One region of the Aliihoeflea sp. PC F10.4 genome, then DNA from elsewhere that is predicted to be linked to it. Evidence: predicted binding sites of a transcription regulator. Region 1 holds the regulator's gene; the other holds the start of a gene.
The links. Region 1 encodes PhoB, which activates phosphate uptake and scavenging genes when phosphate is short. Its sites were predicted from a motif close to TGTCATNNANCTGTCAT; they were not measured.
Positions count from the first base shown of each region.

Region 2: phnD (phosphonate ABC transporter substrate-binding protein) is a predicted target of PhoB. The motif match lies at 2,747-2,763, and genes of this name have one in related genera.

Region 1 is NZ_JBTSWH010000001.1:4,285,438-4,289,649, forward strand. It holds gene pstA (phosphate ABC transporter permease PstA) at 1-54, shown strand, start outside; gene pstB (phosphate ABC transporter ATP-binding protein PstB) at 90-902, shown strand; gene phoU (phosphate signaling complex protein PhoU) at 926-1,633, shown strand; gene phoB (phosphate regulon transcriptional regulator PhoB) at 1,633-2,319, shown strand; gene ACX82Z_RS21540 (ROK family transcriptional regulator) at 2,343-3,581, opposite strand; gene xylF (D-xylose ABC transporter substrate-binding protein) at 3,729-4,212, shown strand, end outside.
Region 2 is NZ_JBTSWH010000001.1:2,377,828-2,382,039, reverse strand. It holds gene phnE (phosphonate ABC transporter, permease protein PhnE) at 1-755, opposite strand, end outside; gene phnC (phosphonate ABC transporter ATP-binding protein) at 759-1,616, opposite strand; gene phnD (phosphonate ABC transporter substrate-binding protein) at 1,704-2,636, opposite strand; gene ACX82Z_RS12125 (DapH/DapD/GlmU-related protein) at 2,821-3,441, opposite strand; gene phnL (phosphonate C-P lyase system protein PhnL) at 3,438-4,142, opposite strand; gene phnK (phosphonate C-P lyase system protein PhnK) at 4,186-4,212, opposite strand, start outside.

The sequences.
Region 1 (4,212 bases):
AGCCTGAATGCGATCGCCATCTTCCTTCGCAGCCGACTGGAGCGCCGCAAATGACCAACATCGCCAAATCGGAGAACACCGACATGAACATGTCTTCCGGTGCCATCGTCGACGCCGCCAACGCTTCCAGGAACCAGAAAGCTGCAAAAGCGCGCGTGACGGCGCAGAACGTCAATGTCTTCTACGGACAGAAGCAGGCGCTGTTCGACGTCTCAGTCAACGTGCCCGACCGCTCCGTCATCGCGTTCATCGGTCCTTCGGGTTGCGGCAAGTCGACCTTCCTTCGCTGCCTCAACCGCATGAACGACACGATCGAGGGTTGTCGCGTCGAAGGCGACATCAAGCTCGACGGGCAGGACGTCTACGATCCGAAGATCGACGTGGTGGAACTGCGCGCCCGCGTCGGCATGGTGTTCCAGAAACCGAACCCGTTCCCGAAGTCGATCTTCGAGAATGTCGCGTACGGTCCAAAAATCCACGGCCTTGCTTCCAACAAAAGCGAACTGGAAGAAATCGTCGTCACCAGCCTGAAGAAGGCGAGCCTCTTCGAGGAGGTGAAGGACCGTCTGCACGAGCCGGGCACGGGACTTTCGGGCGGCCAGCAGCAGCGCCTGTGCATCGCGCGCGCCATCGCGGTCTCGCCGGAAGTGATCCTGATGGACGAGCCGTGCTCCGCGCTCGATCCGATCGCGACCGCCAAGATCGAGGAACTGATCGACGAGTTGCGCGCCAATTACACGATCGCGATCGTGACGCACTCGATGCAGCAGGCGGCTCGCGTGTCGCAGCGCACGGCGTTCTTCCATCTGGGCCTGCTCGTCGAGGAAGGGCCGACGGAAGCGATCTTCACCGCGCCGAACGACAAGCGCACGCAGGACTACGTCACCGGCCGCTTCGGCTGACCGGACGGGGAGAGGGCAGGACCATGGGTGGACATATCGTAGCCTCCTTCGACGAGGAACTCGGCGAGATCGACCGGCTGATCCGCGAAATGGGCGATCTGGCGCAAAGCATGGTGTCTGCGGCGACGAAATCGCTGCTCGACAACGATGTCGCGCTCGCCCAGCGCGTCATATCCGACGATATGTCGATGGACGACCGACAGCGCCAGATCGACGAACGGGCCATCACGCTGATCGCCAAGCGTCAGCCGATGGCGCAGGATCTGCGTGCTGTGGTCGCCGCTATCCGCATGGCGAGCGATCTCGAGCGTATCGGCGATCTTGCGAAGAACATCGCAAAGCGCGTCAACGCGGTCGGTTCGGGCGTCATGCAGCGCAAGTTGTCCCATTCCATCGATACGATGGCCGGGCTGGTGCGCGCGCAACTGGCTGGCGTCATTGAAAACTATGTCGGGCGCAACGCCGACGTGCTTGTCGATCTGCGGGCGGACGACGAGCATATCGACGTTCATTACACGGCCGTCTTTCGCGAACTTCTGACCTACATGATGGAAGACCCGCGCAACATCACGCCCTGCACGCATCTTCTGTTCTGCGCCAAGAATCTGGAGCGCATCGGCGACCACGCGACGAATATCGCCGAAAACGCCTATTACATGATGGTCGGCAAGCAATTGCCGGTCCATCGCCCCAAGCTCGACGAGACATCGATCTCGGGTGATCCGCGATGATGGCACCGAAGATCATGGTGGTGGAGGACGAGGAGGCGCTGGGCGTTCTTATCCGCTATAATCTCGAAGCCGAAGGTTATCAGGTCGAGACGATCATGCGCGGGGACGACGCCGAAATCCGGCTTCAGGAAACGGTGCCCGATCTTCTCGTTCTCGACTGGATGGTGCCGGCGGTTTCCGGCATCGAACTTTGCCGCCGGCTGCGGATGCGACCCGAGACGGAGCGCTTGCCGATCATCATGCTGACGGCGCGCGGCGAAGAGAGCGACCGGGTGAGAGGGCTTTCGACCGGCGCGGACGACTATCTGGTCAAGCCGTTCTCGACGCCCGAATTCGTCGCCCGCGTGCGCGCGCTTTTGCGCCGGGCAAAGCCGGAAGTGCTTTCAAGTGTGCTCAAGGTCGGCGACATCGTGCTCGACCGCGAAGCGCATCGCACCTATCGCGGCCCGCATGAAGTTCATCTGGGGCCGACCGAATTCCGGCTGCTCGAATTCCTGATGCAGCATCCCGGCCGCGTATTCTCGCGCGGGCATCTGCTCGACAGTGTCTGGGGTGAGACGAACTATATCGACGAGCGAACGGTCGACGTTCATGTCGGCCGCCTGCGCAAGGCGATCAATCCGAACGGAGCGCCGGACGTGATCCGCACGATCCGCGGCGCAGGCTATTCGATCAACGAAAGCTGACCTGTTTCAGGCCGGAAGCTGCTCTACCCTGCCGTTTCCTGCATGGCGTTGACGTAGCCCGGCGCGAACAGCTCGTTGTCTACGGCCTCAAGCGCCTTGCGTGCGCAACCCTCCCGTATCAGCGGCATTTCGTCGGCTTCCAGATCGAACGAGATCACCGCGTCGTGCTGGCCGCCAGCAGTCTGTGCGATCGCCTCGCGGATCGCCGGTTCCATGATGTCGAAAGCGTGCGTTCCCGGCCCCACGACCGCAACGGGAGCAGGGTCGATCAGCGCGAAGAGAGACCCAAGCCCATATCCCAGCGCTTCGCCCGCCCGCATGAAGGCCTCGCGCGCCGGGCCGTCTTTTTGCCGTGCCTCGCCTGCAAGCTGCAACATGGTCTCGCGATCGACATCCGCATCGGGTTCGCACTCGTCCTCCTGGCCTTTCGATGCGCGAAGGATCGCATAGTTTCCCGCATAAGCCTCGACGCAGCCATGGCGGCCGCATCTGCACAAGGCCCCGTGCGGCTTGTAGACCATGTGGCCGAATTCCCCGCCCGACGAATAGGCGCCGGTGAAAAGCTCGCCGCGCAGAACAAGACCCATGCCGATGCCGTTCGACAGGAGGATCGTCACGAAATTGTCCCGATACCGTTCCGGCTCGCGGGCCCGCAGCGCAAGCGCGATCATGTTGCAGTCGTTCTGCACGGTGACGGGGAAGCCGAACCTGGTTTCGATGAAATCGGCGAAGGCGATGCCGCTATGCGGCGTAATCGGTGTCCACAAGAGCGTCCGCCCGCCCGAATCGATGATGCCCTGAATGGCCATCGTCATGCGCATGATTTCCGATGGATCGCGCGCGGCGTCGCCAAGCACGCCCTTGATGATCGTGGATACGGCCTCGATCAATTCCTCGCGGGACGCCGTCAGCGTCGACAGGCGTTCATGTCGCTCGCACACGGTGCGGCCCGCATAGTCGATCACGCTCGCCGAAAGCGTGTTGAGAAGCAGAACGACCGCGAGCACCGTTCCCGCGCGAGGTTCCAGTTCCAGCGAGACCTGCGGACGCCCGCGCCGAACCAGTTCCCCGCCCGAGCCCTTTGCCTGCCGCAGAACGCCTTCGGCGATCAGGTCGGAGGCGATGGCGGAAATCGTCGAATGGCTGAGCCCGGTGCGGGTCGCAAGTTCGGTGCGGGAAGGCTGTCCGTCCCGGCGAACGGCTGCAATCACAAGGGCGCGGTTGCGCTTGCGCAGATCGTCGTGGCGTACGCCCATTGTCATCGAAACGATTCCTCCTGAAGGCGTCTTGATGCACCTTTCAAAGGATATTGACACGTCGGAAATGGTGAGTCATTCTTTTTTTCGAGGCTCGAAAAAAAGAGCCTCCCCAACTGAGGAGGCGCCGTTCACGGCGCAGGGAGGAACATCATGAAGACTTTCACAACCGCCCTTCTGGCGGGTGTCGCGCTTTCCATGACGCTTGCAACCGCAGCGAAAGCCGAAGGACTTGTCATCGGCGTTTCCTGGTCGAACTTTCAGGAAGAGCGCTGGAAGACAGACGAAGCGGCGATGAGAGAAGCCATCGAAGCCGCCGGCAATCGATATATATCGGCCGATGCCCAATCCTCGGCCGCCAAGCAACTCACCGATGTCGAGTCGCTCATCAGCCAGGGTGCGAACGCGCTCATCATTCTTGCGCAGGATTCCTCCGCCATCGGGCCTGCCGTTCAGAACGCAGTGGACGAAGGCATTCCGGTCGTCGGCTACGACCGCCTGATCGAAAATCCGGACGCCTTTTACCTGACCTTCGACAATAAGGAAGTCGGCCGCATGCAGGCGCAGGCCGTATTCGACGTGCAGCCCGAAGGCAATTACGTTTTCATCAAGGGCTCGTCCGCCGATCCGAACGCGG
Region 2 (4,212 bases), 1.9 Mb from region 1:
ACAATGGAGGATGCGCGCACGTTGATCTCGAAACGCAACAGCGTGTATGAGGCGAAATTCGGCAGGACCTGAGGCATCACGCCGTAGCGCATTTCCTCGAACCAGTTGCCGCCGACGCCCCGCACGCCCTCGACCGGACGCATGGACGCGTTCTCGTTGACCTCGGAGAACAGCTTGCCAAGCGCGCCGGCCGTATGGATGGCGATGGCGAGCACGCCGGCCAGCGGGCCGATGCCGACCGCGAAGACGAGGATGAGCGCGATGAGAATTTCCGGAACGCCGCGACACACTTCGAGGAAGCGGCGCGAGACCCAGAAGATCGCGCGGGTCGGTGCAAGGTTGCGCGCGGCGGGAAAGGAAAGCGCAAAGGCGGCAGCCGCACCGAGGATCGTCGCCGTCAACGCCATGAAAATCGTCTCGACGATCAGGCGCAGATAGACCCAGAAATCGGAATACCAGTAGACGATGGATCCTTGCACAGCGCGTCCGTTTTCGCCGCGCGGCAAGAGCAGTTTGTCGAATTCGAGGTTCGGCATGATCGTGCCGAAATAGTCGAAGATGCGTGGCAGGCCGGAAGCCAGCCGGTCCGGGTAGAACCGGGCGACATAGACCGATGCCGCAAGAACGGCGATGAAGCAGGCGATGAAAAGCAGGTTCATCGCCATGCGCTGGCGCTTCAAATCGGCGCGGTGGCGTTCAAACGCGGAAACGGCGTCCTCGCCGTCGCGGCGATAGGGCAGGTCGAGATTTGCCATGGATCAGCCTACGAGCGCTTCGGCCTTGGCGATCTGCGCCTTGGCGATTTCGGCAGCGGAAAGCTCGGGCTGCACCGGAGCGCCTCCAAGCGACGTCGAGGTCATCCCTTCATGGAAGGCTTCCTCGGCTTCGGCACCGTAGATTTCGCGCGCCATGCGCATCGTAAGTTGCGCCGGTTCACCGTCGAAGACGACCTTTCCTTCGGCAAGACCGATGATCCGGTCGCAATAGGTGCGTGCGGTATCGAGCGTGTGAAGGTTACAGATGACGGTGATGCCGTCCTCGCGGTTGATGGTACGCAGCGCGTCCATCACGATCTTGGCGTTGAGCGGGTCGAGCGAGGCGATCGGCTCGTCGGCGAGCAGGATTTTCGGCTCCTGCACGAGCGCGCGGGCGATGGCAACGCGCTGCATCTGACCACCCGAAAGCGTGTCGGCCTGCTGAAGCGCGGTGTGCGCCATGCCGAGACGATCGAGGGCCTTGATCGCGAAGGCACGCTCGGCGGCAGTGAAATGCTGGAGGAGGCTGGCGACGAGGCCGTGATGGTAAAGACGGCCGGTCAGAACGTTGGTGATCACGTCGAGACGACCGACGAGATTGAACTGCTGGAACACCATCGCGCAGGTCGCGCGCCACTCGTGAAGCTCGCGGCCCTTGAGCTTCGTGATGTCGCGGTTCTTGAAGAGGATGTGCCCTTCGCTCGGCTCGGCGAGGCGGTTGATCATGCGCAGCAGCGTGGATTTGCCAGCGCCGGAACGGCCGATGATGCCGACGATCTGCCCGTCGGGGATCTCAAGCGAGATGTCGTCGACCGCCTTGCGGTCCTTGAAGGCTTTGGTGAGGCCGTCGATCTTCAGCATGATGATCTCCTCGTCGTGTGCGTCTGGGCGGTGTGAAATGCGAAACAGGCCCGCATCGGTCGATGCGGGCCTGTTTCGGCTGAATGCTTAGCGGGAACCTTCGAGTTCGCGCTGACGCATGGCGACGACGTTCTCGAAGAACGAATGGTCGACGGCCTTGAAGCCCTGACCTTCGCCATTGGAGACGTCGACATAGCACTGGTAGTCGGTCTCGTTCAGGTTCGCGAGCCAGTCATTGACGATCTGCTTGGCTTCTTGCGGCATCGACTTGCGGTTTACCCACGGGCCGTTCGGGATCAGGTTCGACTGCCAGATGATGCGAAGATCGGCCATGTCGAGCAGGTCCTTGTCGACCATCGAGCGCAGAGCGCCGCGCGAATAACCCTGCGATTCCTCACCGACGCCCGACGTCCAGGTGACGCCCGCATCGTACTGGCCGTTCAGAACGGCGACGACAGCCTGTTCGTGACCGCCGCCGAAGCCGGTGTTCGAGAAATACTCGTCGATGTTGATTTCGGCAGCTTCAAGCTCGGCCTTCGGCACGAGGTAGCCCGAGGTCGAGTTCGGGTCGGCGAAGGCGAGCGAGTGGCCCTGCATGCCTTCCAGATCTTCGATGCCCGAGTCGGACTTCGTATACATCATGGCGTAGTAGCCGTCCGAACCGTCGTTCTCGAGTGCGACGAAGACCGGCTCGACCGCTTCGGCGTCCTGAAGATAGATGCCGGCATAGCCCGAAGCGCCGAGCTGGGCGGCGTCGAGCTGGCCCGAAACGAGGCCCTGCATGACGCCGGCATAGTCGGAAGCCGGGTAGAGTTCGACCGGCACGCCGAGCGCTTCGCCGAGCTGCTGGACCATGCAGTCGTTCTTGCGCAGGCGGTCTGCTTCGTTTTCGCCGCCCAGAAGGCCGACGCGGAAGGCCGGCATTTCGGACTTCCAGTCGTCCTGCGCTGCGGCAGGGGCGACGAGGGCGGAAGCGGCGATCGCCGCGGCACAGGTGGTACGGATGAGATGCGCGAACATTGCGAAGCTCCCAAGCTTTCGTTGCGTCTGGAATTCTGCGACCGATACCTTTTGGCCGGTCTGACGCGGGGAGCTTTAGGGCGCGCTTGCGACAGCGCGATTACTGTTTCCTGACGGTTTCATGACAAATCACAGGCGCAGAAGTCTTGTGTGCTCAAGGCGCGGGCAAGTGCCTGTCCAGTCGTCAGATCGTCTCGTATTTCTCCAGAAAAGCCTCGACGGAAAGCTTGCGGAAATCGTCGAGCGCCAGGCGAAGCCGTGCGTGATCCCAGTCCCACCAGGAAAGCGCCTGAAGACGATTGGCGACGGGCGCAGGAAAACGCTCGCGGATCGGCTTCGCCGGCACGCCCGCGACGATGAGGTAGGGCGCGACATCCTTGGTGACGACCGCGCCGGAGCCGATCACAGCGCCGTCGCCGATCTTCACGCCCGGCAGGATGGTCGCGCCATGGCCAAGCCATGTGTCGTGGCCGATAGTGATCTTGTGCTCACGCCGCCACTCGAAGAAAGCCGCGTCGTCTTCGGCGCCGTCCCAGTAACTCGCAGAGCGGTAGGTGAAATGATGCAGCGTGGCGCGTTCGATGGGATGGTTCGTCGCGTTGATACGGCAGGCGGCGGCGATGTTGGAGAACTTGCCGATTTCCGCGCACCAGACGCTGCCGTCCTCCATAATGTAGGAATAGTCGCCGAGCGTGGATTCGGAAATCCGCGTGCGCTCGGCAACCTCCGTGTAACGGCCGAGCGTCGAGTTGCGAACATTGGCGGTTTCATGGATGGCGGGCTGTTCGGAGAGTTTTGCGGTCATGCGGCCCTCGCCGGTGCGAAGGCGGAGACGTCGATGACGCGGTCGGCGACCGTCTCACGTACATCGGCATCATGGAAGATGCCGAGCAGGGCGACACCGCCGGCCTTCTTTTCGGCAATCATCTCGATGACGACCTGCCGGTTGGCGGCGTCGAGCGAGGCGGTCGGCTCGTCGAGGAGCAGGATCGCATGGTCGGTTATGAAGCCGCGCGCGATGTTGACGCGCTGCTGCTCGCCGCCGGAGAAGGTCGCGGGCGGCAGATGCCACAACCGTTCGGGTAGGTTGAGCCGGGCAAGAAGCGTGCTTGCGCGCTCGCGCGCGGTTTCAGCGGGCGTTCCCCGCTCGATCAGCGGTTCGGCGACGATGTCGAGCGCGCCGATGCGCGGGACGACGCGCAGAAACTGGCTGACATAGCCGATCGTCTCGCGGCGGACACCCAGCACTGTTCGCGGATCGGCCTTGGCTATATCGATCAGAGTGTCGCGATGCTTGACGATGATCTGTCCGGTATCGACGGCGTAATTGCCGTAGACCATCTTGAGGATCGAGCTTTTGCCTGCGCCCGAGGGGCCGCCGAGAATGGCGCATTCGCCAGCTTTCAGCGAAAAGGATACATCCTCCACGACCGGCAGGCGCAGGCCGCCGCGCATATGCATGGTGAAGGTCTTGGCGACTTCGGAAACGACGAGCGGGGTAGGCATCACGGCATCCTTTCCGAACGGTTTTTGGGGCGAGAATCCATAATCACACCTGAAGGATCGAGGAGACGAG